DNA from 2 places in the Mesorhizobium vachelliae genome. Region 2 is predicted to be linked to the other one. Evidence: riboswitches for the same ligand, from Rfam matches in the RefSeq annotation. Region 2 holds a riboswitch; the other holds the start of a gene.
What was found. Region 2 has a riboswitch for fluoride ahead of RFM41_RS29035 (cation:proton antiporter). Riboswitches for the same ligand answer to the same signal wherever they lie in the genome.
Positions count from the first base shown of each region.

Region 1: linked by a shared signal. The riboswitch ahead of crcB (fluoride efflux transporter CrcB) and the one ahead of RFM41_RS29035 (cation:proton antiporter) in region 2 are both predicted to bind fluoride.

Region 1 is NZ_JAVIIR010000002.1:32,175-47,395, forward strand. Features, by position in the region: gene RFM41_RS03705 (ATP-dependent helicase) at 1-895, shown strand, start outside; gene RFM41_RS03710 (DUF982 domain-containing protein) at 1,034-1,336, shown strand; gene RFM41_RS03715 (sterol desaturase family protein) at 1,426-2,241, opposite strand; gene RFM41_RS03720 (hypothetical protein) at 2,486-2,902, shown strand; gene RFM41_RS03725 (GGDEF domain-containing protein) at 2,939-3,724, opposite strand; gene RFM41_RS03730 (hypothetical protein) at 3,884-4,717, opposite strand; gene RFM41_RS03735 (DinB family protein) at 4,931-5,440, opposite strand; gene RFM41_RS03740 (glutathione S-transferase family protein) at 5,495-6,187, shown strand; gene RFM41_RS03745 (DUF1905 domain-containing protein) at 6,210-6,506, shown strand; gene RFM41_RS03750 (hypothetical protein) at 6,616-6,888, opposite strand; gene ndk (nucleoside-diphosphate kinase) at 7,027-7,449, shown strand; gene RFM41_RS03760 (hypothetical protein) at 7,624-7,830, shown strand; gene RFM41_RS03765 (DUF190 domain-containing protein) at 7,846-8,190, opposite strand; gene crcB (fluoride efflux transporter CrcB) at 8,306-8,728, opposite strand; gene crcB (fluoride efflux transporter CrcB) at 8,732-9,166, opposite strand; fluoride riboswitch at 9,264-9,326, opposite strand; gene RFM41_RS03780 (MarR family winged helix-turn-helix transcriptional regulator) at 9,363-9,818, opposite strand; gene RFM41_RS03785 (cupin domain-containing protein) at 9,882-10,364, shown strand; gene RFM41_RS03790 (YbaY family lipoprotein) at 10,399-10,815, opposite strand; gene RFM41_RS03795 (molybdenum cofactor biosynthesis protein MoaE) at 10,950-11,429, opposite strand; gene moaD (molybdopterin converting factor subunit 1) at 11,431-11,688, opposite strand; gene pgsA (CDP-diacylglycerol--glycerol-3-phosphate 3-phosphatidyltransferase) at 11,694-12,290, opposite strand; gene uvrC (excinuclease ABC subunit UvrC) at 12,455-14,539, opposite strand; gene RFM41_RS03815 (SDR family oxidoreductase) at 14,536-15,221, opposite strand, start outside.
Region 2 is NZ_JAVIIR010000018.1:58,699-73,919, forward strand. Features, by position in the region: gene RFM41_RS28995 (efflux RND transporter permease subunit) at 1-669, shown strand, start outside; gene RFM41_RS29000 (efflux transporter outer membrane subunit) at 683-2,176, shown strand; gene RFM41_RS29005 (aspartyl/asparaginyl beta-hydroxylase domain-containing protein) at 2,298-2,984, shown strand; gene RFM41_RS29010 (MFS transporter) at 3,082-4,335, shown strand; gene RFM41_RS29015 (DUF190 domain-containing protein) at 4,426-4,764, opposite strand; gene RFM41_RS29020 (MutS-related protein) at 4,836-6,227, opposite strand; gene RFM41_RS29025 (MutS-related protein) at 6,335-7,966, opposite strand; gene RFM41_RS29030 (universal stress protein) at 7,975-8,394, opposite strand; gene RFM41_RS29035 (cation:proton antiporter) at 8,396-9,562, opposite strand; fluoride riboswitch at 9,668-9,730, opposite strand; gene RFM41_RS29040 (DUF982 domain-containing protein) at 9,932-10,237, opposite strand; gene RFM41_RS29045 (ABC transporter ATP-binding protein) at 10,450-11,493, shown strand; gene RFM41_RS29050 (ABC transporter permease) at 11,554-13,155, opposite strand; gene RFM41_RS29055 (ABC transporter substrate-binding protein) at 13,318-14,292, opposite strand; gene RFM41_RS29060 (hypothetical protein) at 14,440-14,676, opposite strand; gene RFM41_RS29065 (hypothetical protein) at 14,788-15,183, opposite strand.

The DNA.
Region 1 (15,221 bases), on a different contig from region 2:
GCGCCGCAACATCCCCTTCGTCAAGTTCGGCGGCCTGAAATTCCTCGATGCCGCGCATGTGAAGGACATGCTGGCGATGCTGCGCTTTGCCGAGAACCCGCGCGACCGCGTCGCCGGCTTCCGCGTGCTGCAATTGATGCCGGGCATCGGACCGTCCGCCGCCTCGCAGATCGTGGACGCAATGGCGACGTCGCTGGACGAGACGCTGGGCCTTGCCCGCTTCCGGCCACCGCAGCGCGCCGCGCAGGACTGGCCGGTGTTCCTCGACATCTATAGCGGGCTGCGCGCCGGCGCCAAATGGCCGGCCGACCTGGAGCGGATCAGGCTCTGGTACGAGCCGCATATGGAGCGCATCCACGAGGACGCGATCACGCGCCGGGCCGATCTCATACAGCTTGAGCAGATCGCATCGACCTATCCGTCGCGCGAGCGCTTCCTGACCGAGCTCACCCTCGACCCGCCCGATGCCACCAGCGACCAGGCCGGGCCGCCGCACCGCGACGAGGATTACCTCATCCTGTCGACGATCCATTCGGCCAAGGGCCAGGAGTGGAAGAACGTCTTCGTTCTCAACACGGTAGATGGCTGCATTCCGGCCGATCTCGGCGTCGGCACCAAGGAGGACGTCGAGGAGGAGCGGCGCCTGCTCTATGTTGCGATGACCAGGGCCAAGGACAGCCTGCATCTGGTGGTGCCGCAGCGGTTCTACCCGCACAACCAGCCGGCGCGCGGCGACCGCCATGTCTATGCCTCGCGCACCCGCTTCATCCCGGCCTCGATGCTTTCGGCCTTCGAGCAATCATCCTGGGCAAGCGCCGCGCTCAAGGACGACCCGCGCCAGCGGCCGGGCGTCAAGGTCGATCTCGGCGCCCGCATGCGCGGGATGTGGAAATAGCCGCCTGCCCGACGGATCAAATCCAAGACGGAAAGATCGGCACGCGCGGAACCTGTCGCCGCTCGCCGCGTTGTGTGGCGTCCTCCCCAGACCGGAGGCGGCAGCCCGCCGCTTCCATAGCCAATAGACGAGGTCCGAATGCACGACAGGACGTTCTTCACCCCGGTCGCCCTCAGCGTCGGCGCCGGCCACAAGCGCATGATCGCCTCGCTATTTGACATGCATGACTTCCTGACCGAGTTTCCGCCGTCGCGCCGCCGCCTCAGCTACGGCGCCGCGGTGAAAGCCTGCGAGGCCGCGCGGAGTGGAGAAATCTCGGCCGAGGCCGCGCGCGATGCGCTGATCACCTTCGCGGTGACGGCCGGCGTGCTCTGGCCTTCGGAGCAGCCGATCGTCCCCGTCAAGCCCCTGGGGCGCGGCGATGGCGGCTTCGTCGCCTGACAGCGAAAACACTCCCTATTCAGGAAGCCTGCCACCTGTGAACCGACCCCTGGAGGTCAATTCACCGGGTGGTGGGTATTTCCGCGCCGTCATTCCGGCTTGGCGGCCGCCGGCGAAGCTTCGGCGATCGGCGCGGCCGGCTCGGCCGTGGTCACGAAGGGATAGACGAGCTGCCGGTGATAGAGCTGCGGCACCGGCTCGTCGAGACCGTATTTTTCCGGCATATGTTGCGGCATGAACAAGGTGCCGCCGATCAGGTCGAGGACGGGCAACTGGGCGGCGAAGTTCTTGTCATAAGCTTGGCGATCATTGGCATGATGCCAGTGATGAAACTGCGGCGAGGCTATCAGCCATCTCAGCGGTCCGAACTTGATGCGGGTGTTGGAGTGGATGAACACCGACTGCCAATGATAGATCAGCACGTAGATGAGAACCGCCTCGCCTGAAAAACCCAGCGCGAAGAGCGGCAGGAACGAAGCCGACTTGGTCAGGATCTGGTCCACCGGGTGCACGCGGTGGGCGGCCAGCCAATCCATCTCCTCGATCGAGTGATGGATGGCGTGAAAGCGCCACAGGAACGGCACCGCGTGAAAGGCGCGATGGGCAAGGTAGAAGCCTATGTCGGCGACGAGCAGTGCCTCGATTGCCTGCAGCCATGAAGGCTGTGACTGGACGGCGGCGGGAAGCGCCTCGGGAACGACACGCCGGACCACCAGCATCGCAGCGCCGACCAACAGCAGCATGCCGAACTTGATGACGATGCCGTTGAAGAGCAGATAGAAGACGTCGTTCAGCCAATGCCGGCGCGTTGCCGATTGCCCGGCATGCAGCGGCAGGAGCTGCTCCAGCGGAATGAAGATGAGGGCGATGACCAGCACCGCCTTGTAGTCGATGAGATCGAACACGGTCGCTCGCGGATCGGCTGAGGCCAGCCTTCGACACTACCCGTCAAAGGATGAACGGACCGTTGCTGGCGCCCAACGCGGCGCCGCGAAATCCCGTGAAACTTTTCGACCGCTGCGTGAAACACCGCACGGACCGGTGGCGTGCACCATGTCAGTAGCGGACGCGCTTCAAGTCTTTGTTTTGATGCATGTCGTTGTCCCGGAACCGCTGCACACTTCCGGGCGACATGCATTAGGAGGGCGGATGTTTCTCGATCGCGAGCGTTTCAAGCCGGCGGCAGAAATGCGGCTTAGCCGCAGATCGTCGATCCAGGTGACGATAACCGACCCCAAGGCGTGCGAGCTCGGCGAAGCCGTCTATGCCTGGATCACCGCCGACGGCAAACCGGTCAGGATCGGCACTTGCGGCGCCTCGGCGGCCAAACGCCTGCTTTCCTATCCCGGCTATATCAACCGCAGCCTCACGGGGCGCGGCGGCGTGACGCCCAAATGGGAAGCGCTGAAATGGCTGAGCCTGCTCACCGAACACGGCATGCTGACGGCGGTGGTGCATCAGCCGGAACCGACCCCGACCGCGGCGGGCCTGATCAGGCCCTATCTCGATATCGAGCGCCAGTTGATCCGCCAGCACAGGCCGCTGCTCAACCGCAGCCGCCGCTGAGAGCGGTTCAGCCGAGCCCCTGCCGCGAAGAGCCGTTCAGTGGATCGTGTTGGCGACGTCGCCCGACGGCACACCGCGCGGGCTTTCGAAGCTCACCTGGTCGCGTCCATTCGACTTCGCCTTGTAGAGATGCCTGTCGGCGACCTGGAACATGTCGTGATAGGTGGTTGGACCGCTGAAGGCGATGCCGCCGATCGAGACCGAGAGCGGCCACGGCTGACCGCCGGGCGCGAACTCGGCCTCGCGGATGCGCAGCCGGATCGATTCCGCGACCAGGAAGGAGCGCGTCGCGTCGGCTCCCGGCAGGAAAACCGCGAATTCCTCGCCGCCGATACGGCCGACAATGTCGGCGCCACGCAGTTGCCCCCGGATCGTGCTGGCGATCAGCCTCAGCGCCTGGTCGCCGCAGTCATGGCCGAGACGGTCGTTGATCGATTTGAAATGGTCGGCGTCGACGATCAGCAGCGCGCCGGAATCGGCGACGTCATGGCTGCGTGCCTGCTCGAGATAGGCCTCCACCAGCATCGAGAAAGCACCGCGATTGAAAACGGCCGTCAGGCTGTCGGTCGCCGCGACGATGCTGAGCTCCTTCTGGGCGATCGCGAGCTGGCGCATCTTCCACATCAGGAAGAACAGGAAGGTGCCGCCGAGGGCGAGCGGCAGGAACAGGTCCGTAAGTTTCGCCCACAGCAGCGCCTGCGGCGACAGCGAGGGGAAATTGAAGGAATCGACGAAGAAGGCGGCGGCAATGAAAAAGGCGGTGCCGGCGGCGGTGACCACCACGACCCTGCCCCAACTCGTCGGGGACAAATCGATGCGCATGGCATTGCTCCCACTGCAATTGGGCCCATTTTGCAGCGGGAGCGCAAACGAAGTCCTAATACATTAGCTTCAATGCAATCCCGGTGGGTGCGGCGACGGTGCGAAGCAACCGGCAGGCCCGCACCACAGTAGGCGGGCCCGCCTCTTCCTGAAATCGCTTTAGTGGGCGGTCGAGCTGCCGCCTGCGGTGCCGCCAACGCTGCCCGTCGCGCCGAACGAGGTGCCGGTGGTGGTCGTGCCGGAGGCGCCACCGATCGTGCCGCTGGCGCCGGCGCTCAAGCCGCCGGTGCCGTTCACGGTGCCGGTGCCGCCAACGCCGCCCGTCGTACCGGACGGGGTGCCGGTGGTGGTCGTGCCGGTCGCGCCACTGATCGTGCCGCTGGTGCCGGCGCTCAAGCCGCCGGTGCCGTTCACGGTGCCAGTACCGCCGACGCCGCCCGTCGCACCGGACGGGGTGCCGGTGGCGGTCGTGCCGGTCGTGCCGCCGATCGAGCCGTTGGTGCCGCCGATCGAGCCGTTGGTGCCGGCGTTCAAGCCGCCAGTGCCGTTCACGGTGCCGGTTCCGCCAATGCCGCCCGTCGCACCGAACGAGGTGCCGGTGGTCGTGCCCGCGGCGCCACCGATCGAGCCAGTCGTGCCGGCGTTAAAGCCGCCAGTGCCGCTACCCACAGTGCCGGCGCCGCCCACGCCGCCCGTCGCACCGAACGACGTGCCGGTGCCGGTAGTCGTGCCCGCGGTGCCGCCGATCGAGGAACTCGTTCCGGCGCCGCCCACGCCGACGCCACCGATGCTGCTGCCAAAGCCCGTGCCGAGACCGGTTGAACCGCCCATCGAAGAGCCCGCGCCGATACCCGCGCCGCCCGAGCTACCCGCAGCGACGCCGGTGTTGTCGATGCCAAAGCCGATGTCGAGATCAGCGGCATTTGCCGGCACGGCGAGAATGGCGATGCCGCCGACCAACGTGCCGAAGATTTTTTCTACGATACCATTCATGGCATTCTCCTTCATTTTTCCGCACCGCATCGCCGGAGTGCCTGGTCCGGGCGCATGCCTGTGCGAGAGGGAATGAAGGGAATACGAACGGGCTCGGTCAGGGTTCCATTTTTTCAAGGAAAAATTCTTTGTTTCAAAACGATATACGCGTTTTCCTTGATGTTTGAGTTTGATCAACAATCGGCGAGCGGGAAAGCCTGGACGCTGCTGCGCTCAGGCGTAGGCTCGGCCTTCTTCGGAACGCTGGAACAGCGCCAGATCGAGCGGCACCGAGGGCCGGCCGAGCACGGTGAGGCACATATGCGCCTGGCCGCGATGATGGGTCTGGTGGTTGAAAAGATGGCTGAGCGCCGGCGCCAGCCGTTGCGAGACGGTCCGCATGTCGGTCGTCATATAGGAAAAACGTCCGGTGAACGCCTTGTCGGTCATGGCGCCCACCCAGTCGACGATCCTCCTGTCCTCGGCCTCGCGTGCCACGCGCAAGCCCGGGAAGGCGCGATAGAGGATCGTCGCAAGACTTGAGGGCGCGTCACCCTCGCCCGTAAAGCGCTTCATCCAGACGCGGTCGGTGACGAGCAGATGGTTGAGCGTGCCAAGCATCGAGCCGAAGAAGGCGCCGACGTCACGGCCGAGCTCCTCTTCGCCGAGATCGGCGGCGGCATCATAGATGCGCGTATTGGCCCATTGATTGTAGGCCGCAAACATCATGAAATGCTGTTTCATTCTTCCATCCGGCTCACAACGAATCCCGGCTCTTCGTAACCTGCAGGAACGGCAATGACCATTCTGTTCTATGACCTCGTCGGCCACGACGCACAACGCCCGTTCAGCCCGCATTGCTGGAAGACGAAGATGGCGCTGGCCCATAAGGGGCTCGCCGCCACCAAGGTGCCGACGCGCTTTCTCGAAGTGCCCAAGGTGGAGGGCGGCGTGTCGAAGACGGTGCCGGTGATCCGCGACGGCGAACGGGTGGTGGTCGATTCCTTCGCCATCGCGCTCTATCTCGACGAGGCCTATCCGGAGCGGCCGACGCTGTTTGGCGGCGAAGGCGGCAAGGCGACGGCGCGGTTCATCGAGCGCTGGTCGCAGCTCACCATTCACCCCTATGTCGCGACGGTGGCGCTTACCGATCTGCACGGAATGCAGGACGAGACGAATGGCCGCTACTTCCGCGAGGATCGCGAACGGCGCTACGGCAAGCGGCTGGAAGAGGTGGTGGCCAATCGCGATGCCGGGCTCTCGACATTCCGCGCCTCGCTGGAGCCGCTGCGCTCGATGCTCACCTACCAGCCCTTCATCGGCGGCGCCTCGCCGCTGTTTGCCGACTACGTCGTCTTCGGCGCGCTGCAATGGGCGCGCATCGCCTCGCCCTACCGATTGCTCGACGACAGCGACAGCGTGGCCAGCTGGTTCGAGCGCTGCCTCGACCTGCATGGCGGGATCGGCCGGATGGTCGCGGCCGCGGCGTGAATGCCGCGAGCGCGGGACTGCCATGCTGCGCTATGAGATTAAGGCCGAGATTTGGGTCTACCCCGGCAAGGGCGGCTGGCATTTCGTGACGCTGTCGACGGACGTCGCGGCGCGGATCAAGGCGGCGATGACGGGATTGGCGCGCCCCTGGGGCTCGCTCGGCGTCACGGCAGTGATCCGCAAGACCAGGTGGCAGACATCGCTCTTCCCCGACAAGGCGTCCGGCAGCCTGCTGTTACCGGTCAAGGCCTCGGTGCGCCAGCGCGAAGGTCTCCATGCTGGCGATACGCCGGCACTGACCATCGAGATCGAACTTTAAAGCATGTCTCCCGAAAGTGGGAACCGGTTTCGGGATAAAGACATGCGTAGAATCAAAAAACCTAAAGCGCATGGAGCGAGTCTGAAAGATCGCGACGCGCTTTGGGCGCCTACTTTGACGCGCCCTTGTCGCGCTTGTCGCCGTTCGGCACGTTGCTTTCGGCCAATCTCACGCAGATCGGATCGCCCTCTCGCATGCGCGCGCATTGCCATTCCGGGCCGAAGCCGAAATTCTGCTCCGCGCGTTGCGGGAAGAAAAGCAGGGCAAGGACGACAGCGGCGAAAAGTACGGCCACGAACAGAAGGCCAGCCATGTCGCCGCGCATGAGATTGGGCCGGTTCATCGCCTCGGGCTCCGCTGCGGCACGCCCCATGGTCTTCATGCGAAGCGCGTTCGCAGCCGTCTAATTATCCCGCAAAGAGGCCGCCCTGACCAGAAGCCGCCGCCCCTTGGCAAGGCGCGAAGCGGCTTGTATAGAGCCCGCCACTCCAATTTCCATTCCCAGAACAAGGACGACCCAATGGCGATCGAACGCACCTTCTCCATGATCAAGCCCGACGCTACCAGGCGCAACCTGACGGGCGCCATCACCAAGATGCTGGAAGACGCCGGCCTGCGCGTCGTCGCATCGCGCCGCGTGTGGATGAGCCGCCGCGAGGCCGAAGGCTTCTACGCCGTCCATAAGGAGCGTCCGTTCTTCGGCGAGCTCGTCGAGTCCATGTCGTCGGGCCCGACTATCGTGCAGGTGCTGGAGGGCGAGAACGCCATCGCCAGGAACCGTGAAGTGATGGGCGCCACCAACCCGGCCAATGCCGCCGAGGGCACCATCCGCAAGGTGCATGCGCTCTCGATCGGCGAGAATTCGGTGCATGGCTCGGACGCGCCGGAGACTGCCACGCAGGAGATCAAATACTGGTTCTCGGATACCGAGATCGTCGGCTGAGGCGCAAAGTCGAGTTTCACGGAACGGCCCGCTCGAGCGGGCCGTTTTTATTTTGAAACGGGTGGCCATATCCGCTGCCTGCCCTAGGTTCAGCGAAATCGGCGACAAAATGGCACTGGGCGTCGCCGGCTGTAAGCGACCACCGCGCTTCCGCCCGAACCGAGGGAGGGAAGCATGATCAAGCCTCATGTTTCTGAAAGTGGCGTTGCCTATCCGGACGACCTCGTCCTGTTGAAGCGTATCTATGACGAGGTCTGCGAGGAGCGCGGCATCGTCATAGGCAGTCCCGAGGCGTCGGACTTGGCGGTAGAGGCCATGAAACTCTTTTCCGCCGGTATCTTCGACGAAAGGACGATCGGCCGCCGGCTTCGTGGCGGATGATGGGAGATGGCGGGTTCAGTCCCCGTCGCCGTAGCGGATGACCTCCACCTTCTCCCTGGTGATCAGGCAGCTCTTTGCCTTGGTTAGCGCCTTGATCTCCGGGATCAGCGCATCGATCTTCTCGGGCGCATCGACGATCTCGACGACGATCGGCAGATCTTGCGACAGGCGCAGGATCTTGGCGGTGTGGAGCACGCTGGAACGGCCAAAGCCGAGCGGACCTCTCAGCACCGTGGCGCCGGCCATGCCGGCCTCGCGCGCCTTGATGACGATCGCCTCGTGCAGCGGCTTGCCGTCAGCGGCCCTGTCGTCCTCGCCGAAGAAGATCCTGAGCAGCGCGCATTGCGCGGGAAGTTCCATGTTCTTCTCCCTTGTTAGAGCGTTTCACCGTTTCACAGAAACGGCGAACCGCTCTATCCCTTTGTTTTGACGCAATTCCGGACGGAAAACCGCTCACACTTTTCCTGGAATTGCTCTAGCTGTCGACCGGCAAGCGGTTGAGCCTGGACGCCATGAGGTAGCCTAGCCAGGCGGCGGCGAGCGACAGGCCGACCACACTGATGAGATAGGTCGCGGCCAGCGGCCAGTCGCCCTCGAACAGCAGGATGAAGGTGTCGAGGCTCATCGCCGAAAACGTGGTGAGCCCGCCGCAGAAGCCGGCCATGACGAAATTGCGGCCGGCCGGGCCGACCATCAGGCGGCCGTCCGGCCCGGTCAACGTGGCGAAGGCCATGATGACCCAGGAGCCGACGACGTTGACGAAAGCGGTCGACCAAAGCGCGTTCAGGCCGAGCAGCGAGACAATCACATAACCCGACAGGAAGCGGGCCAATGAGCCGATAGCCGCGCCGCACCCGACCGCCAGATAAAGCCGCATAGCCATCTGCCTGTCGGTCATCGCTTAGCCCGCAGCCCCGGTGGTTGAACCCATCGCCCAGGTGGTTGAATCAACCACCCACACTACCGCCCAGAAGCCGAGGGCGACGAACAGCACGCACAGCACCGAAGAAGCGACGACATTGAAGGCGGCGAGCCGCCCTTCACCGTCGAGCCCGAGGTTCAGCGTCTGCAGGCAGAAGGACGACACCGTGGTGTAGCCGCCAAACAGGCCGACGACGATCAGGTCGCGCACGAGATCGCTGGCAAAGACGCCGCCGACCGACCGCGCCGCGCCGGCGAAAGCGCCGATGGCAAGGGCGCCGGAGACGTTGACCGCCAGCGTGCCCCAGGGAAAGGTCTCGCCAATGCGGCGGCCGACCACCCCGGACAGGAAAAAGCGGGAAATGCCGCCGAGGAAACCGCCGATCAGGACAAGGGCGCAAGCCGCAAGGGTCATCGTTTCAATGCCTTTCCAAAACGCGATCCCAGACGGAATCACCTCACGAAATCAGGCATGATACGAGCGGGAAAACAAATCCTGCCGCGCAAGAGCACGCCTGGCAGGAGTCATCAGCCCATAAGGGCGGTCTCGGGGGAACCCCATCCCCATTTTTACGGCAAGCTAAGCGTTCGCTTCTGCAGGGTCAATCGGGTCAGCGAACCAGCGGCGTGTCCCAGAGGTCGCCGAGCAGCGCCTTCAGTTCACGGAAGCGCTTTGGTCCAAGCTCCTCTGCCCATTCCCGTTCGATGTCGAGCAGGATGTCGGCCATCTTCTGATAGGCGGCCCTGCCCCGGTCCGTGAAGCTGACGACGGTTCCGCCGGCGTCTCCAGATGCCCCACCGCGGGTGATGTAGCCCATTCCTTCCAGCGTCTTCAGCAACTGATTCATGGCTTGTTTGCTCATTGCCGCGCGCTCGGCAAGCGCGCTCGGTCGCATACCGTCCGGTCCGGGATACTGGATCACCGCCATATGCGGCGGCGTCAGATCATCGAACCCGGACGCCTTAAGCTCGCGGATCAGCCTGCGGTGAATGGCCATGGCCGGCACGCGCAGCAACGCGCCGATCAAGGGAGGCTTCTTCAGCGGATTTTCATCAAGCGACGGCATTGACACTCCGGTAAATTGAGTTTACTCAGTTGGTAAATTCAATTTACCATACGGGAGGGTGCAATGCTAGACAAAGCCAGCCAGGTCCGGATCAATCCGGCGGATGAGACGTTCAGCCATGACGGAGTGATCGTGCGCTTCCTGCTCACGGGCGACCAGTCCAACGGAAGCATCGCGGCATTCGAAGTGACGGTGCCGGGCTCGAAGCGCCTGCTAGCCCCGGCTCACAGCCACGACCGCTACGAGGAAACTATCTACGGTGTAGAGGGAACCCTCACCTGGACAGTCGACGGCCACCCGCACGATGTCGGCCCAGGACAAGCGCTATGCATCCCGCGCGGAGCGGTCCATCGTTTCGACAACAACGGCGAAAAAGCCGCCAAGGTGCTCTGTGTGGTGTCGCCGGCGGCGATCGGACCGGAGTATTTCCGCGAGACCTTCGCGCTGTTGAACGCTGCCTTGGCCGGCCCGCCCGACCGGGCGAAGATGAAGGAGATCATGCTTCGCCACGGCCTGACGCCGGCAGCGCCGCCGCCGCAGGCTTGATCTTCCGCAGATGCCCGAATTCGCTTGGTGAAGCTCAACTCGCCGCCATCTTCAGCACGACGGTCTGCGACTTGCCGTCCAAGGGATCGACATGGTGGTGGACATCGTTGGCGAAAAGCAACCGATCATCAACGGTGATGCGCGCCTGCAGCGCATAGGTCCGGCCCTTCCGGATCGCCTTGGGATCGAAACCGATGTCGAACCTGATCGGCACCTGGCCGGTGAGCGTAATCCTGCGCTTGGCGATCACGGTCGCCGGCGCGTCGGCCAGCGAGACATCAGCAAGTTCGACCATCAGCACGGCATCGGGCGGCAGGACGATGCGCTCGCGATAGATCACCTCGCCCGCGATCGTCCTTTCGCCGGCACTGGTCAGCTCCGGCACGGCAAGCACGCCGACGACCAGCGGCACCAGCCCGAAGATGAAGAATTCCGCAATTCGGTCCAGCATGAGATTGCTCCGCCAAGCAAATCAAACCGATTAGCAAGCTTTGGGAAGAATTGCGGTCGTTCGATGGCCGAACGGGAGTTTTTCTGATGCATGTCGTTGCCCCAGAACCGCTGCGCACTTCTGGGCGACATGCATTATTCGCCCTGCTTCTTCCAGCGGTCCGCAGCGTGATCGTCGGCTTCCTTGGCCTCGACCCAGCCGCCCTGAGAGCCGTCGGCAAGATGCTCCTTCTTCCAGAAGGGCGCGCGCGACTTCAGATAATCCATCAGGAAATTCGCCGCTTCGAACGCCGCCTGCCGGTGCGACGAGGCCGCGACCACCAGCACGATGTTCTCGCCCGGCGCTATCTTTCCATGGCGATGGATGACGGTGAGGCCCTGCAGCGGCCAGCGCTCGAGGGCTTGCGCGGCGATGCGGCCGATCTCGGCCTGCGCCATGCCGGGATAGTGCTCGAGCTCGAGCGCCGACAGCGCGCCCTGCTCATCACGGCAAAGGCCTGAAAAAGTGACCACGGCGCCGATGTCGGCGCGGCCCTTGGTCAGGCCGGCGATCTCGGCGGCGACGTCGAAATCCTCGCGCTGGATGCGGATGGCGGGCACGACCGCGCCGGCCATCTCAGCCTCCGGTCATCGGCGGAAACAGCGCGATCTCGCGCGCGCCCGCTATCTTTTCGCGGTGGCCGACATGTTCCTGGTTGATGGCGACGCGGATGACGTCGGGATACTGCAGCGCGTTCTCATATTCCTCGCCGCGCGACTTCAGCCAGCGCAGCAGATCGGCGACCGTCTCGATGCCGGAAGGCAATTCGACGTCCTCTTCCGGCTTGCCGATCCGCTCGCGCACCCAGGCGAAATAGATGAGCTTCGTGGACATTGTCTTCACTCGTCCATGATGTGCTTGAGGCCGGCGCGGAAATAGTCGTAGCCGGTGTAAAGAGTGACAAGCGCCGCGATCCACAGCAGCACCAAGCCGATCTGGGTGGTCAGGGGGAAGATCTTGTCGCCGGCCGGGCCGACCAGCAGGAAGGCGATCGCGACCATCTGGATGGTGGTCTTCCACTTGGCGAGCTGCGTCACCGGCACCGAGACTTTCAAGGCAGCCAGATATTCGCGCAGGCCCGAGACAAGGATCTCGCGGCACAGGATGATGATCGCCGCCCAGAGCGACCAGCCGGCGATGCCGCCATGGCGGTCGGTGTCGGCGGCAAGCAGGAGCAGGCAGGTGGCGACCAGCAATTTATCGGCGATCGGGTCGAGCATCTTGCCGATGTTGGAGGTCTGCTGCCAGGCGCGCGCGAAATAGCCGTCGAAGTAATCGGTGATGGAGGCGAGCAGGAAAATGACCAGCGCCGACCAGCGGGCGAAGTCGGACGACTTCAGATGTCCTTCAAGAAAAAAGCACAGCACGACCAGCGGCACCGCGACGATGCGGGCATAAGTGAGGATGTTCGGCAGGTTGAACGCGCGCTGTGCCATGTCGTCTCGGGAAATCTCCTCCGCCAGACGTACTCAAATCAGAAGCGAATGTAGGGGGTCAACAGGCGAGATTCGATTGACCAGTCAAAAATAGCACTTGTACCGACCAGGGCCTCTGCGGCCCATCGTCCGATCCGTCAAACTTCCGTGCCCGAAACCGGCCCTCAGCTCTCGTGGAAGTGATTGTAGACCAGCTTTGCGACATGCTCCGAAATGCCGTCGACCTTGACCAGGTCCTCGACCGCGGCGCGGCTGACCGCCTTGGCGGTGCCGAAGGCGAGCAGCAGGGCGCGCTTGCGGCCGGGGCCAATGCCGGCGATCTCGTCGAGCGGGCTTTTCACCATCTCCTTCTTGCGCCGAGCCCGGTGCGAGCCGATGGCGAAGCGGTGCACCTCGTCGCGCAGGCGCTGGACGAAATAGAGCACCGGATCGCGCACCGGCAACATGAAAGAGTCCCTGCCCTTGACGAAGAAGCGCTCGCGCCCGGCGTCGCGGTCCTGGCCCTTGGCGATGCCGATAGCGACGACGCGGTCCTCGACGCCGAGGTCGGCAAGGATCTGGCGCACCGCCGTCATCTGGCCCTGGCCGCCGTCGATCAGGATGACGTCGGGCCAGGCGGGGAAGCCGCCATTGCCGGCGACCAGATCCTCCTCGCCGGCGTCATCGTCCGCGGTCGCGCCGGGCTGCTCGTCGCCATGCTCCTTGAGCAGCCGCGAAAAGCGCCGCTGCATCACCTCGCGCATCATGCCGAAATCGTCGCCCGGCGTGATCTCGGTCGAGCGGATGTTGAATTTGCGGTACTGGTTCTTCACGAAACCTTCCGGGCCGGCGACGACCATGGCGCCGACCGCGTTGGTGCCCATGATGTGCGAGTTGTCGTAGACCTCGATGCGCACCGGCGGCTTCGCCAAGCCGAAGGTCTCGGCGAAGCCCGTCAGCAGCCGCGCCTGGGTCGAGGTCTCTGCCAGCCTGCGACCGAGCGCCTCGCGCGCGTTCTGCAGCGCGTGATCGGTCAGATCCTTCTTCTCGCCGCGCTGCGGCACCGAGATGGATATCTTGCGGCCGGCATGGGTCGAGAGCGCCTCGGCGAGCAGTTCCTGTTCCTGCGCAGTCTGTGACAGCAGCAGCGCGCGCGCCGGCAGCTTGTCGTCATAGAATTGCGCCAGGAACGAGCCCAGCACCTCGGCCGGCTCGAGCGCCGGATCGGCCTTGGGGAAATAGGCGCGGTTGCCCCAGTTCTGGCCGGTGCGGAAGAAAAACACCTGGATGCAGGTCTGGCCGCCTTCCTGGTGGATGGCGAAGACGTCGGCCTCCTCGACCGTCTGCGGGTTGATGCCCTGATGCGCCTGCACATGCGAGAGCGCCGCAAGCCGGTCGCGGTAGATGGCGGCGCGCTCGAAATCGAGCTCTTCGGAAGCCTGCTGCATGGCGGCCGAGATCTCGGTCTTCACCTTCTGGCTGCGGCCGGAGAGGAAATCCTTCGCTTCTTCGACCAGCTCGGCATAGCCCTCATGCGAGATCTCGCCGGTGCAGGGGCCGGCGCAGCGCTTGATCTGGTAGAGCAGGCAGGGCCGCGTGCGGTTCTCGTAGAAGGAGTTGGTGCAGCTTCTGAGCAGGAAGGCGCGCTGCAGCGAATTGATGGTGCGGCCGACCGCGCCGGCCGAGGCGAAGGGGCCGAAATAGTCGCCCTTGCGCGAGCGCGCGCCGCGATGCTTGTAGATGCCGGGCGAGACATGGTCTCCGGTCAACAGGATGTAGGGGAACGACTTGTCGTCCCGCATCAGCACGTTGAAGCGGGGCCTCAGCCGCTTGATGAGGTTGGCCTCGAGCAGCAGCGCCTCGATCTCGGTGCGGGTGACGACGAATTCCATCGTCGCCGTCTCGCGCACCATCCGGCCGATGCGGGCTGTGTGGAAGCGCCCCTGCGCATAGTTGGTGACGCGCTTCTTCAGGCTGCGCGCCTTGCCGACATAGAGCACGTCGCCGGCAGCATTCATCATGCGATAGACGCCGGGCTGGTTGGGCAGCCGCTTGACGAAGGTCTGGATCACCTCGGCGCCGACCATGCCGTCGGCGTCGCCGGCATGCGGCGTCCAGTCGATGGCCGTGAAGGCGACTTCGGGGCCGGTCGGGACCGACTCCGGTTCGACAATCTCCTCCGCCGCCTCGTCCTCGATGTCGAGATCGACATCGGGCGGCAGATCGTCGGCGGCGCCGTTTCGCTTATGTCTTTGGGCTGAGGGACTCATTCCACCATGCCTGTCACATCGGGCGTCTGCCACGCAAGATGCTGGCCGCCGTCTAGCGCGATCATCTGGCCTGTCACCGAGCGCGCCTGCCAGAGATAGCGGATCGTGGCGCCGAATTCGGACAATTGCGGGCCGCGCTTCAGGATCAGGCCTTCGACCTGCTTGCCGAAATCATCGTCGTCCTGGCGCTTGTTCTTCAGTGTCGGGCCGGGGCCAATGGCGTTGACGCGGATGCGTGGTCCGAGCGCCTGCGCCAGCATCTGGGTTTGCGTCCACAGCGCCGATTTCGACAGCGCATAGGAGAAATAGCGCGGCGTCGGTCGCCAGACGCGCTGATCGATCATGTTGACGATCAGCCCCTCCTGGCCTTCGCGCAAAGCGCGGGCAAAGGTCTGCGCCAAAAGCGCCGGCGTCTTCACGTGGATGGCGAAATGGCGGTCCCACGCCTGCCAGTCGAAATCTTCCACCCGGTCGTCGACGAACAAGGAAGCATTGTTGATCAGCAGCGTGACAGGGCCGAGCGCGGCCTCGGACCTGCCGACAAGATCGCCAACGGCGTTCATGTCCGTCAGGTCGGCGGCGACCACGGCGGCGCGGCCGCCCTCGCCGATGATCTTGCTCGCCAGCGCCTCGGCCTTGTCGCCGGAGCGATTGGCATGGATGGCGACGGCAAAGCCATTGG
Region 2 (15,221 bases):
GCCGCGGCCGCCGGCCAGAGCTCGGGCGCGGCCATGGACGAGATCGACAGGCTGGTCGCGCAACTGCCCGCAGGATATTCGCACGAATGGACCGGGCTGTCGCATCAGGAGCGGCTGTCCGGCAACCAGGCGATGTCGCTGTATCTGATCTCGGCGCTCGTCGTCTTCCTCTGCCTCGCCGCGCTCTATGAAAGCTGGTCGATCCCGTTCGCCGTCATGCTGTCGGTGCCGATCGGCATATTCGGCGCGCTGGCGGCGGCCACTCTCTTCGGCCAGACCAACGACGTCTATTTCAAGGTCGGACTGCTCACCACCATCGGGCTCGCGGCCAAGAACGCCATTCTCATCGTCGAGTTCGCCATCGAGCGGCAGTCTGCCGGCATGGGGCTGGTCGAAGCGACGCTGGAAGCGGCGCGACAACGCCTGCGGCCGATCCTGATGACGTCGCTGGCCTTCATTCTCGGCGTCACCCCGCTTGCGATCGCCAGCGGCGCGGGGTCCGGCGCGCAGAACTCGGTCGGCATCGGCGTCATGGGCGGCATGATCGCGGCGACCGTGATCGGCGTATTCCTTGTGCCGCTGTTGTTCGTCACGGTGCGCCGCATCTTCAAAGGCAGGGCTGCCAAGCAGAATTCGGGCGGGACACAAGCGACAGCCACTCCGGAATAAAGGCTTCTCTCAAATGTTTGATTTTGAACGCGGTCTCGCGACCGCGAAGGGACTCTTTTTGCCCGCGTTTGCCGCTGCCCTGCTCTCGGGATGCGTCGTCGGTCCGGATTACCAGAAGCCTCTGCTGGCGATGCCGGCAAGCTGGAGCGGGCAGAAGGCGGCGAAGCCGGCCAAGCCTGCGCAATTGTCGAAATGGTGGCAGCGCCTGCGCGATCCCGAGCTCAACGCGCTTGTGGACGAAGCAGTCGCCGGCAATCTCGATGTTGCAAGCGCCAGGGCCAAGATCCGCGAGGCGCGGGCGAGCTACCGCCAATCGGTGGGCACATTGCTCCCGTCCGCCGACGGATCGGCCTCCGCCACCCGCAACAGGGTTTCGGCGACGTCCGCCGGCACCGCAGCCAGCGAGACCTATAGCCAATATCAGGCGGGCTTCGATTCCAGCTGGGAACTAGACCTCTTCGGCGCCAACCGCAGGGGAGTCGAGGCGGCGAGCTACGGGCTGGACGCTTCCGAAGAGGAACTGCGTTCGACCCTTCTCACGTTGGTTGGCGATGTGACCTCAAACTACGTCCAGGCGCGCGGCTACCAGGCGCGCATAGCGCTTGCCCGACGCTCCGCCGCATCGCAGCGGCAGACAGCCCAGCTCACCCGCACCATGGCTCTGGCCGGCTCGGCGACCGCGGCGGATGTCGCCAAGGCGGAAGGACAGGCGAGCAGCACGGAAGCCGGCGTTCCGAGCCTGGAAGCGAGCTATGCCGAGGCCGTGCATCGCCTTTCCGTGCTGACCGGGCGGCCGCCGGCCGCCCTCAACGAGCGCTTGAAGCGCGCAACACCGATCCCGGCGCCGCGCCTGCCGATCCCGACCGGTATCCCGGCCGACATTCTGCTCACCCGCCCGGACGTGCGCGTGGCCGAGCGGCAATATGCGCAGTCGACCGCCAAGATCGGCCAGGCCGAGGCCGCGCGCTATCCGAGTGTCAGCCTGACCGGCGACATCAGCACCACATCTCTCAAGCTCGGCGATCTCGGCAAGAACTCCACCATCGGCTGGTCCTTTGGCCCCACGCTCAGCGTGCCATTGTTCAACGGCGGCCAGTTGCGGGCGGCCGTCGACGTCGCCAAGGCTCAGCGCGACCAGTATTTCGTCGCCTACAAGGCCGCGGTGCTGACGGCGCTGGAAGACGTGGAAAACGCCACCGTTTCAATGTCGCAGGAGCGCATCAGAAACGGCAAGCTCGCCTCCTCCGCGAAATCCTACGGCGATGCCGCGCGGCTTGAAAGAACGCTTTACAAGGCTGGCGAGGCCAACCTTCTCGACGTGCTCGATGCCGAGCGTTCAGCCTATTCCGCCGACGATTCCGTCCTGCAAAGCCGAGTCTCGATCGCCACCGATTATATCGTCCTGAACAAGGCGCTCGGCGGCGGCTGGGACGGCGCGATCGACACGGCCAGGCCCGAAATCATCGATGTCGACACCGGGCCGCGCCTGGCATCGAAGACCCAATGAGACGAGACCAGTGGACCTGGGCGCACGATGTCTATTCGCCTGTTGACGACCCGTACAAATCTCCGTGAGCCATGGCCGCAAACAATATCCCACTATATAACAGCCTCGTTGAGGTAATGAGATGTCAGGCGCCTACGATCTTGGAACCAATCTGGTCCGCCGTATCTATGAAAAGCGCATAGATGCACCAGCCATTCTTGATGCCGGCACGCATTTTCCCAATGCCGCGAAGTTCGCCGCCGCCTGGCAAGATATTCGCGATGAGGCCCTGGCGGCAAAGCTGAACAAGGCGCCGCGCTTCCACGACATCATGCCGGAGCAGGCCGATATCTCGGCCAATGATGGTCTCGACTGGCGCATGTTCGTGCTCAAAGCCTATGACATGACGGTCCCGGAAAACCTCGCGCGCATGCCGGTCCTGAGCCGGCTGCTTAAGGAGTGCCCCGAAGTCAAATCGGCGGCTGTCTCGTTCCTCGCCCCGCGCAAGCATATTCCGCCGCACCGCGGGCCCTTTCGCGGCATCATGCGGTTCCATCTCGGCCTGGTTATCCCTAAACAACCGGACGGCCGTCCGGCAACGATCATGATGATCAATCACGAGGAAAGGCGCATCGCCGACGGCGAGTGCATGCTCTGGGACGACACGTTCGAGCACGAGGTCATGAACAATTCGGATCAGCCCCGCGTCGCGCTCCTGCTCGACGTGTGGCGTCCGCAAATGCCGCTGGACATGGAAATCCTGTCGCGCGTGATCGTGCGCGGCGTGCAGGTGGGTATGCGCTATCGCGGCGTGTCGTTCGGCGGCTGAATCTTGCGATCAAGACTTGCTAAAGCTTGCCCGACGTCAGTGCCCAAAGCACCTTCGACGCCATGGCGAGAGCCGGCGGACAGGGAGTCCAATGGATATGACCCCGAACATCAAGGCACCCGTTCCCAGCCCCGGGCCCGGAGGCTGGCTCAACCAGACGATCGCCGGAGCCGGCGTGACAAGCGCGCTCGGCGACTTCTGCTACGAGACCACGACAGTGATCCTTCCGGGGTTCCTTGCTGTTCTCGGCATTCCAGCAGCAGCCCTCGGCGTCATCGAGGGTATTGCGGATGCCATCGCAAGCTTCACCAAGATGGTCAGCGGCTACGTCGCCGACAAATTCGGCCATCGGAAATTCCTGGTGCTGGTTGGTTACGGCATGACGCCGCTCGGGCAGGCGTTCATTGCGCTTGCGGCCGGATGGCCGGTCATCCTGCTTGGCCGTATCGTGTCCTGGTTCGGAAAGGGCCTGAGAGGTCCCCTGCGCGATGCGATCATGGTGCAGGCGATCACGCCCGAAACCCGTGGCCGGGCGTTCGGCTTCCATCGCGCCATGGACACCATTGGCGCGGTGGCCGGGCCGCTTCTCGGCGTCTTCCTGCTTGGCTGGGCACAGAGCCTGCGTTGGGAAAATGCCGCCGGACCTTTTCGCATGGTATTCTGGCTCACCCTCATTCCCGGGGTGCTCGCGGTACTCGCCTTTCTGGTCCTGGTCAGGGATCCCGAGAAGTCACCCAATCCGGAACTGAAGTTCTTCTCGACACTGCGTGACCTGCCGGCACGCTTTAAACGCTATCTTGCGGCGGTCGGCATCTTCGGTATCGGCGATTTCTCACACAGCCTGCTGATCCTGGCGGCGACGCAGTTGCTCACACCTTCCCTGGGCGTCATCAAGGCCGCCCAGCTGGCGGGCCTGCTCTACGTCTGGCGGAACGTCGTTCAGGTGGTGACATCTTATCCGATTGGCGCGCTTGCCGATCGGTTCGGCCATCGCAATATGCTGGTCATCGGCTACGCGTTGGGCGTTCTTACCGCCGCTCTGACCGCGCTTGCCTTTGCAGGAGCCGAAAGCTTGGCGCTACTCACGGGAATTTTCCTCGTCGCCGGCCTCTATGTCGCGGTTCAGGAGGCACTGGAACCGACTGTGACCGCCGAAATGGTGAGCCAGGACACGCTCGCAACCAGCTACGGCGCGCTCGGCACCGTCAACGGCGCGGCGAAATTCGTCTCCAGCACGTCGGTCGGCGTGTTGTGGAGCGCGGTTTCGCCGATCGTCGGGTTCGGTGCCGCTGCTGTGCTGATGGGCACCGGCACGATCGCCCTCCTGCGGATTCGAACGGAACAGGGCTGACCCTATCGCAAGCAGAGCCATGCGATGGGCCCTTCTTAAGCAGGGCTTGGCCCGGCATTTACCCAAGTGGTGCTTGGCAGAAAGATGCTCCTACCCGCCGCTTGGCCCGTATTGCAGAACCTGAACTTTCTCCAGCGTCACCAGACCGCTCGGCATGATGCCTTCCAAGACCGGCAGAAACGCGTTGATCTTTTCCTCGCTATCGACGATCTCGACGACGAGAGGCAAATCCAGCGAAAGCCGAAGAATTTTGGCGGTGTGAAGGCGGCTGGAGTGGCCAAAACCCATCCCGCCACGCAGTACCGTCGCGCCCGCGAGATGCATCTCGCGGGCCTGCAGCACGATTGACTCGTAAAGTGGATGGCCGGGACCTCGGTCATCCTCACCGATGAAGATGCGTAGAAGCATAGCCTGGCTCGGTATCTGCATGATCTCCTCCCAAGCGGTTGAGACGGACTGCCGCCCTCGCCTAGGCTTGCGCTGGCACGCACCGTTGCTTTCTATGTATGCGCTCTCCAAAATATTTCATCGTACAGGTCTTGGCCGAAGCTCGTTTGCAATGGAGCTGACTCTGTCAGCTTGAAGGTCCTTGCGCCGTCCTCTCGCCTTTCGGCGCGCAGAAACATCGTATTTCGCAGGTTGCGTTCGTGGAGACCATGGGCAAATTCGAAAAGGTGCGTCACGAAGTAGGCCTTGACCCCGGTCTCGGTCAGGGCCTCGACGATCTGCCTCGCGATCTCGGAGCCCTCGCGCTCATTTGTGGCTGCAAAGGACTCGTTAAAGAGCATCAAGGAGCCGGAAGCGACATGGTCGACGATCTCGTCCATTCGGCCGAGCTCTTCATCAAGCTTGCCGCTTTTCATGGTGGTGTCTTCCTCGCGCTTGAAATGGGTGAAGACGCCGCGAGCGATGTTGGCGCGGAAGGCCGTTGCCGCCACGAACATGCCGGCTTGCATCATCAATTGAGCCAGGCCGATGGCGCGCAGGAAGGTCGATTTTCCGCCTTGGTTGGCGCCGGTGATGATGATGAGATTCTTGCCGTCGGCATGAAGGTCGTTGCCGACCACTGGCTGACTGCTGTTCAGGGCCAGGCACGGATCACAGAGCTGTTCGACGGAATGCCGATCGCCGCCGGCGCCGGAAACGATCGGAAAGCAGATGGGCACGCCGATCCCGGCCAGGCGCTCATGCAGGTTGAGGCATCCGATGTAGAACGCCAGCTCCGTCGGCATCTGGGTGAAGAAGCTCAGAATATGATCGTTTGATTGGGCAAGCGCGTTGGCAACCAGGTTCACGCCGCGATCCTGCAATTCCGACAGCGCCCGTGCGCCTTGCTCATCGCGCGGATGGAGCTGATAGGTGAAAACGGGCGGCCCCTTGACGAACAGGCGCTTCCACCAGCTTCGGTCGATATCGAGAGGCTTGCGAAGCACATAATTGCCGCCCTTGTTTCCGGCCTGCAATTCGGCGCTCATCAGCACGCCGTCATTCAGCTTCAACTGCTTGAGATGGTACTGGATTTCAGCGAAGTACTCGGCGTCCAGCTCGGCGCGGATCATGGCGAAAAAGCCCTGAAAACCGGCAGATTTGAAGCAGGACGCCTGCTTTTCGGCGATCGACCTCAGCTTGCGCAGGCGCGAGACGAACATGGTCAGTACCTCGACGGACCGGCGCAGAACGGTGTCGGGATAGCCCATCAGGAGGCCCCAATGGTTCTTCTTCTCGCTTTCGATCGTCTCCACGGCGAGAGCGTAGAGCTCGCGGGTCAGCTCCGCATTGTTCAGGCAATCCCGCAGGATTTCCTGCCGGAATAGGATCGCCTCCTCGCCTTCCAGCGGGGCGACGACGACCCTTCGAGCCACCTCTTCCAGGACCTTGTCCTTGTCCGCCATCGCCGCGAACAGGGCGCCCAGCTCGAGATCCTGCGCAAGCGCCTGCGTTTGCCAGGGCGGTTCGTCGTCGCGGCTGAAGTCCTTGTCCCTGAAGAGGAGGAAGCACTTCATGGCGCCAGTCTTTTCCTTAGGTCGCCATAAGCGAGGCGATGCCGGCTGGCGATTGCCATCGCGTGGGACAGCCCATCGGCGGGTCGCCGGACGATCTTGAAGGTTCGCCGCACTGTATTCTTCGGATCGACCGTGCTGACCAAGCTTACCGTTTTTTCATTCAGCCTGCTCAATTCGTCGACGAAGGTGACGCAGACGGCCAGAAGATCGAGCCCGGAAAGCCGCTCCATTATCTCCCTGCCGAGAAACAGCGCGTCATGCAGGGTCGTGGACGTGAAAATCTCGTTCATGACGACGATGCTGTCTGCCGTCGCCGCGTGGAGTATCTGGTGGATACGCAGCAGATCGTCCTCCAGCTTGCCATGCAGGGACCGAACGTCCTCTTCCTTTTCGAAATGGGTGAAGAGCTGGTCGAACAGCAAGAGACGGGCGCTTTTGCCGGGCACCGGGCATCCGAGGCTCGCAAGGTAGTGCAGCTGGCCGAAGGCTCGGGCAAAGGTGGTCTTGCCGCCCTGGTTCGGGCCTGTCACCACGAAAATGCGCTCGGCGCCGTTCAGATGAAAGTCGTTGCCGACGACGACCGCTTTCTCGGCGTGAAGCTTCTGCGCAAGAGCGAGATCGAAGCTGCCGGTGCTGCAGATGTCTTTGCCGCCGCTCAGGACTTCGGGATAGCAGAAATCGAGCCCGTCACGACGCAGCGGCGCAATGTAGTCCAGATAGGCGAGATAGAACTGCGCCTGCCGGTCGAAGGCGCTGATCTTCGGGTCGACGAACGTCGCGTTCGCGGCGCAGAAGGTGTCCAGCGCCTCGAATAACGGCGGATAGAGTTGCGCCACCATGCCAAGCACGGCCGCCTCGATATGGTTCATCTCGAAGAAATCGGAGAAGTTGGCGAGATAGTCCTTCACGGCGCCGCGATTGAACCTGTCGAAGGTCTTTTCCACCTCCGCGCTGTAATCGATTTCGTTCTCCGGCTTGCGCACCCTGATGTGGCCGCCCTTGATGTGAAGACAGTAGCGAACGTTCGAAAGCTCATCCTTGATCCGCATCGCCTCCCGGCGAAGGGCAAGGAACTGGCTGGAACAGGTGTGCCGGGCGAGGAAGTCCCGGAATGCGATCAGCCCTCGCGACTGCAACCGCGCCTGGGAAAAATCGCCGCTAAGATCGGTCGCGGCCTCGCAATAGCTCGTCACGGCATCGAGAACCACTCGCTCCTTCTGGTAGCGGTAGTGGAGCTTGGCTGCCTTTGCGAGGGTTTCGCGCAGCTCGCGCATGCGCTGCGCAAACCGCCTGACGGCCCCGCTCACGGCGCCGTCTTCAAGATCTCGGAACACCTCGTGCCGGTAGCGAACGGCATCGGCCTGAAGGAGCGGGGCGCGGAAGAACGGGACCAGATTGTATTCCTGACGCCCATTGATCACGGCCGCGACGATCTGATCGAGATTGAGATCGGTGAAACAGGCCGGCTCGGCACCGGCTTCTTCCGGCACGCCGCCGAGGATGCTTTCCGTGAGCGCCGGATCGGGACGCGGTTCGGGTTTTTTCGCTTCGGCCTGCATGGCGCCCGTCGGGCCTGCGCCGCTGCCGGCCGCGTCCCTGTCGCGCACGATGATCGATCCAATGGACATGATCTCTCTCATTTGACGACCAGCACATGACAAGGCGCGAGTTCGACCAGACGATCCGTCGTGCTGCCGATCAGCCTGTTGTAGATGGCGGAATGGCCCATATAGCCGATCACCAGAAGATCGAAGCCGCCGCGCTCGATGAATTCGACGATGCAGGGCACGGCATGGCCGGCGACGACATGGGCCTCGAGCTTCACCTGGGCGGCCTTGGCGTGAAACTGCGCCTGCGCGATCACTTGCTGGTAGCGGTGATCTTCATCGAGCCTGTCCTCGACGACTTCGTCGATCGTCGCAGGGATATGCGGCATTTCCTCAACCGAGATCATGGCAAGCGGGGCCTTGAGGCGGTGAGCCAGCTTGAGAGCGACAGCAAGCGCCTTGGCGGCTCCATCCGAACCGTCATTGGCGATGAGGATCCTGCCGTACATGTCAGGCCTCCTCCTCCGCCGGCCGTGCCGGGCGGGCAGCACCTTCGATCGGCTTGAAATCCGGTTGGAACCAGCGCTGCGCGATGATCGTCGGCACCAGCGCGCTGCCGATCACGGCCGTCACCAGGATCGTGTACTGCTCTCGGTCGATGATGTGGTTGGTGAGACCGAAGAGCGCCGAAATCGTGCCGAAGGTCAGCCCGGTCGACATCAGCAGCGTGGTGTACATGCCTTCGCGCGCGCCAAAACGAAAAGCCTTGGTGAGCGGCAGGATGCCGACGAATTTGGTGGCCATCTTGATCGCGAGAAAGGTGGCGATCAGGCCGGCCGCCGAGATCACGGCATGAAAATCGACAAGCGAACCGGCCTTCAGGAAATAGAAGGGCGTGAGAATCGTGAAGGCGATGATGCGCATCCGGTGCGGCAGCTCCGGATCGGCGAGGAAGGTGGGTGCCAGCGCCATGCCGACAAGGTAAGCGGGAAGCACCGCCTCGCTGCCCGCGACAGTGGCAAGCCCGCCAAGGCCGAGCAGGACAAGCGAGATGAACTTCGTTTCCGGTTCGCTGACGCGATGGCCAACCCGGTCGAAGAACCACGGGGCGAAGCGGGGCAGCATCCACAGAGCCACTGCCGTCACGGCGCCGAACAGCGCCAGCCAGTAGTCGAAATGGGCGAAGACGACGCCGAGAGCGAGCACCGTGCCGAGGTCGTTGATGAAGCAGGCGGCAAGGATGATCTTGCCCATCTCGGTCTTGTTGAAGCCAGTCTCGACCATGACCGCATAGACGACCGCGACGGAGGTCGTCGAAAGCGATATCCCGGCGATCTGGGCCTGCGGCCAGGGCCAGCCGATTGCGTAGTGGGCATAGAGCAGGACGCCGATATAGGGCGCCAGAAATCCGACGACGCCGATCGACATGCTCGATCGGAAGTGCTTGCGCACGACAGTGCCGTCGATTTCGGTGCCGGCCAGGAAGGTCAGCAGGATCGCACCGAACCCTGCCAGAAAGTTCACCCATTCGGTCAGGTGAAGGCCGATCGTATTGCCGGCGACGGCCCCGACGATGATCTCGACGAGGGCGACCGACATCGCAACCCGGATGGAGATGACGGAAGCCAGCAGCGCCAGCCCCAACCAGACCGCCGAAACCAGCCACACATTTTCCATCGCGCGCTCCTCTCCCCAAGCAGCCTCAGGCGCTGAAACGGCAACAAAAAAGCCCGCGCGATGGCGGGCCGGTCTTTCACTCGTCCGACTCCCGCCGCGCATTTCCACGCTGCAGGAGTCATCAGCCCTCATCGGGCGGTTTTGGGGGACTCCATCCCCGTAAAACAACATAGGATTGTTTCAGAGTGCCGACAAGGCCGGCCCGGCGGCATTGGCGAACGCATTTCAACTCGAAACGTGAGAGAGTTATTGTCCGGTTTTCCGGCCCTAAAGCATGCCTCCCGAAGCGGGAACCGGTTTCGGGATAGAGACATGCGTAAAATCAAAACCTAAAGCGGATGGAGCGAATCTGGAAGATTGCGACGCGCTCTAAGCCCGCGCCTCGCGATACGTCCCTGCCCTGCTGCCGAGCTTGCCGGGAAACATCGCGTCCTTCGCCAGCAATCCGCTGACACGACAGAAGGCCGCGAAGGCGCGGCAGGCTTCCTCGGTGCTGGCGACATCGACAGTCGCGCCGAAGCAGGCGTTGAACGCGGCTTCATAGACCTTGCCCTGGCGGCGCTTCGGCCAATCCTGCAGAAAATCGAGCGCCTGCTCGACGCCGTAGATTTCCTCGACCGGCAGGCCGGGCGCGGGCGCAATACGCACCGGCACCTCGAATTGCAGTCTGTCCATTCCCTGTCTCCCGAACTGGCGCAGCCGGAGCAACGCCGCTCGTTCCGAAAAGTTGCTTTTGCGGGCTTCTGACTCGCAAATGTGACCTCAGTGCGGTGAAGAATCGGTTCGCGGGCGCGGCAGATCGGCGCCGGTCCGCATCGATGCCGCCTGCATTGCCAATGCCGGATTTCCACCGTATTGCCGGCCATCACAGCTGCCGTGGGCGAAAGATGAGCGAAATCCGGGTCGAGTCCCTTATCAAGCGCTATGGCGACACCACCGCGCTGGACGGCGTTTCGCTGGCCTTTCCGCAGGGATCGTTCACGGCGCTGCTCGGCCCTTCCGGCTGCGGCAAGACGACGATGCTGCGGCTGATCGCCGGCTTCGAGGCGCCGAGCGAAGGCCGCGTGTTCCTTGGCGGTGCGCTTGTCGCCGACCCGAAGCGGCAGCTGCCGCCTGAGGCGCGCAATGTCGGCGTCGTTTTCCAGTCCTACGCGCTATGGCCGCACATGGATGTCGCCGAAAACGTCGCCTATCCGTTGAAGGCCAGGCATGTGCCATCCGCCGGCATCCCAGCCCGCGTCGCATCCGTGCTCGACATCGTCGGCCTCGGCGGCTTCGCCAAGCGCCGCATCGACGAGCTGTCGGGCGGCCAGAGGCAGCGCGTGGCGCTCGCGCGCTGCCTGGTCGCGGAGGCCGGCATCATCCTGTTCGACGAGCCGCTCGCCAATCTCGACATGCATCTGCGCTCGGCCATGGTCGATGCCTTCCGCGATATCCACCGCCGCACCGGCGCGACGATCGTCTATGTCACGCATGACCAGGCCGAGGCGCTGGCGCTGGCGGATCGTGTCGCCGTGATGAGCAAAGGCAGGCTGCTGCAGGCCGCCCCTCCGCAGGAAATCTATCGTTCCCCCGCCGACGCCGCGGTTGCCGGTTTCGTCGGCCGCGGCAGCCTGGTCTCGGGCAACACCGTGCGCCATTCGGACAAGGCCTCGATCATCGATATCGCCGGCCATCGGCTCGCGGCGCGCAGCCACGACAAGCCGGCCGGCGCGGTCAAGGTCCTGCTGCGCCCGGAAGCCTTGCGCATCGCGGCCGAAGGCCTGCCGGCGACGGTGCTGGACAGCGTCTATCGCGGACCGGTGCATGAAGTGCGGCTGGCGCTCTCCGAGCACGGACAGCATCTGCTGGTCGACAGCACCGAAGCCTTGGCGACGGGACAGCGCGTGCATGTCGCCGTGTCCGATGCCTGGGTGGTGCCGGGCGCTTAAGAGCAATTCTAGGAAAAGCGCGCGGCGGTCTTCCGTCCGGAATTGCGGAAAAATAAAAGATTAGCGCCAGGGCAACACGCCTGCCGGCAAGCGACGGCCGAACCGGTCGAGCATCAGAAGCAGCAGGATCACCACGACGATCGTGGACACGGCGATTGCCGCCGCCTGCGTGCCGAGCCCAGCCTCTTCCAGACTGAACAGCACGACGCCGAGCGTTTCCTTGCCGCTCGACCACAGCAGCGCCGAAACCGTCAACTCGTTGAATGCGCTCATGAACACCAGCAGCCCGCCCGCCACGGCCGCGGGCGCCGCGAGCGGCGCGGTGATCGTCCACAGCCGCCGGAACCGGCCGGCGCCGGACACCGCCGCCGCTTCATCGAGATCGCGCGGAATCTGCCCGACGGCCGTCGTCACCGGTTTCATCGCCAGCGTCAGGAAGCGCATCGCGTAGGCGACCAGGATGATCGACGCGGTCGCATAGAGGCTGCCGATCAGCGGCAGCGGCCGCAGGAACAGAAGGATGCAGGCGATGGCGAGCACCACGCCGGGGATCGTGTAAGGCAGGTCGACGATGCCGCCGAGCACGCGCCGCCAGCGCCTATCGAAACGCTCGAGCCGCGCGGCCATCGGAATGACGCCAAGGGCAAGCATCAGCGCCGCGCCGCCGGCAAAGAGCAGCGAATTGCGGAAGGCCCGCACCGTGGATGCCTGCCGGACAAGCACTTCCGTATAGTTGGCGATCGTTGCCGTCCGCGGGCCGAGCGGCACGCCGAAGGACGGCACCAGCGACGTCGCCAGCAATGCGCAGGCCGGAAGAACGAGGATCAGGCCGATGACCAGCCAACCGGCACAAGCGAGCGGCATACGCCAGCGTCCGAGTTCGAATTGCGCCGGTGTGCCGGCAACGATGCGATGCCCTGCACCCCGCAGCGCCAGCGACTGGAAGACCATGCCGACAAGCGCCAAGGCGCCGACCAGCACCGACAGCGCCGCGATCTGCGGCAAGACACTCGGCCCAAAACTCGACAGGTCCTGATAGATCAAGGTCGGCAGCGTGAGATAATTGACGGGCATGCCGAGCAGCGCCGGTATGCCGAAATTGCCGACGCCCGAGACGAAGGCAAGCGCCGCGGCGGCCACCACGTAGGGCCGCACGACGGGCAGCACGATGGTCCGCAGCACGCCGAGCGGCCGGGCACCGCAGGATCGCCCCGCCTCGACCAGATCGCGCGGCACGCGCGACAGCCCTGCCCGCATGGTGATGAAGACGATCGGCGCGTGCTGGACGCCATAGAGAAGGATGATGCCGGCTCGACCAAGCATCGGATTGCCGCTGCCGGGCGCAGGCGCCAGCCCAAGCATTCCGAGCAGCGTGCTCGACGGGCCGAAGAGATGCAGCCAGGCGAGCGCCGTGACCTGCGGCGCGATCATCAGCGGCAACAGCAGCAGGAAGCCGAGGATCTTTCGTCCCGGCAGATCGGTCATCGTCACCGCGACAGCGAACGGAACGCCGAGGCAGAGCGCCAGCAACGCGCCAAAGAAGGCGGTATCCAGCGTGTGCCACATCGCCTTGAGCGCGGCAGGGCTGGCAAGCCGCCCGGCGAAGGCGGTGAAATCGGCCTCACCGCCTGGCGCGATCGCTGCAAGCACGAGACGCGCCATAGGCAGCAGGCTGAGCACCGCGATGACCGAGAGCACCGCCAGCGCCGACAGACGCTGGCCGGATACCGGGGCCGACAGCTCGAAGCCGCCTGCCGGCGGCAACGCCGGGCTCGATCCGGCGATGCGATGTTCCGCGGAGGCCAAACTTGCCTTCCGGGCCGCTTACTGGCTCATCACCGCGCTGAACTTCTCCTTGTTCTGGGCGTCGTTGGCGAGCGCGGCAGCCGCATCATAATCGAGCACCTTGATCGAGGCGCGGTCGGGATAGCCGGCCGGCAGCGCAACGTCGGCGCGTGCCGGGATGTAGCCCATCTTGGCGGTCACTTCCTGGCCGTCCTTCGACAAAAGGAAATCGACGAAGGCCTTGGCGGCGTCCTTGTTCCTGGCTGTCGAGAGGATCGCGACCGGTTCGGTGACGGCCGACACGCCTTCCTTCGGGAAGACGAACTCCACCGGTGCGCCCTTGGCCTTCTCGCGGATCGGCATGTAGTCGACGATCATGCCGAACAGCTTGTCGCCGCCGCTGACCGCCTTCAGCACGTCGCCATTGCCGCCATTGGCCTGCGCGCCGTTCTTGGCCAGCGCACCATAATAGTCCCAGCCCTCCGGCAAATTGCCCGTCAACGTCACCGTGTGGATCATCGCCGCGCCCGAAGTCAGGGGGCTCGGCATCGCGATCAGGCCCTTGGCCTCCGGCTTCTTCAGGTCTTCCCAGCTCGTCGGCACGAAAGGCGCCTTGGTGTTGTAGACGATGCCGGTGGTGATCAGCTTGGTCGAGAAATAGGTCTTGTCCTTGTCGTAAAGCGCGGCGTCGAGGCCGTCGACCTTGGCCTCCGGGTAAGCGAGCAGCCGGCCTTCTTTCTTGAGGCCTTCCATGGTCACGACATCGGCGATCAGGAGCACATCGGCCTGCGGCTGGCCGGCCTCGATCTCGGCATGGAGCTTCGCCAGGATCTTCGGCGTGCCATCGCGTACCCAGTCGACCTTGATGCCCGGGTTCTTCGCCATGAAGGCGTCGACGGTCTGCTGGGCGTCGGTGTTCGGCTGGCTCGTATAGAGCACCAGCGTGCTGTCGGCAGCGGCGGCCCCCGCTACGGTGGATGCCAGCAATAGGGCGGCGAGGACGATCTGGCGCATGGAAATACCTGTTGTTGATTACGGCTGGGGAAGTCCGGCAGGCGCCGGGGCTGGAAAACCTGAGTAAGGCCGCAGGATAACCATTATGTGACAAGGCGACGCAACCCGCATCGCCCTGCCTTTTGTCCCTCTTCCATGCCCTTGCCGCTATTGGTTGGCCGGGTCGGTCTCGGCATCATAGGCCATGCGGGTGACCACCATCAGCACATAGGCGGACGGCAGCGCGAAGATGGCCGCGAGCATGATCGCCGCCGTTCCTTCCATGCGAAGGGTGGCGGCAACGGCCCAGTAAACGGTGCCGATGCAGATTACGGCCTGAATCGCCAGGAAGCAGGCCGCGGCCGCCGCGCGGGTGAGTGTCTTGAACGTCTTGATGCGTTGCATTGAACGGTATCCGAACTGACGCGCACGCAACCGACGCACGGCCAGCGGCCGTCGCCGGATCGCGACGCGAAGGAATGTCTTGATTTGAATGCCGCGCTTTGCGGCCAGGCCTTACGCGGCGGGCGGAGCGCGCGGCTGGTTGGTGCGCGAAGCTGTCGCGCTTCCCCGTACGGGCGTGACGCCCATTTCGGCGGGCAACGCCTGACCGATGACCAGGAAATCGGATGCGGGCGCGAGCGCGCCGGGATTGCCGCTGACGAGCTTTATCGGAAGCGGCCGGCTGGCCCGGACTTCAAGCGCCTGCGCCTTGCCGGTCGTCCTGAGCAGCGCGATCGTGTCGCTCTGGCGGGCGGCGCTGATGCTGGAGCCGCCCGAGAGCGAGGCGGCCGACATGGAGATTTCGGCCTGGGCGAAGCTCAGCAGCGCGAGCATCAGCAGCGCCATCAGGCCCGCAAAAGCGGTCCTGACCGGCAGCAGCTTCGATCTTTCGCGTTCAGGTGCCTTCAAGGCGGTCTCCGGATATCAGGACCGGCCTAACCGATCGA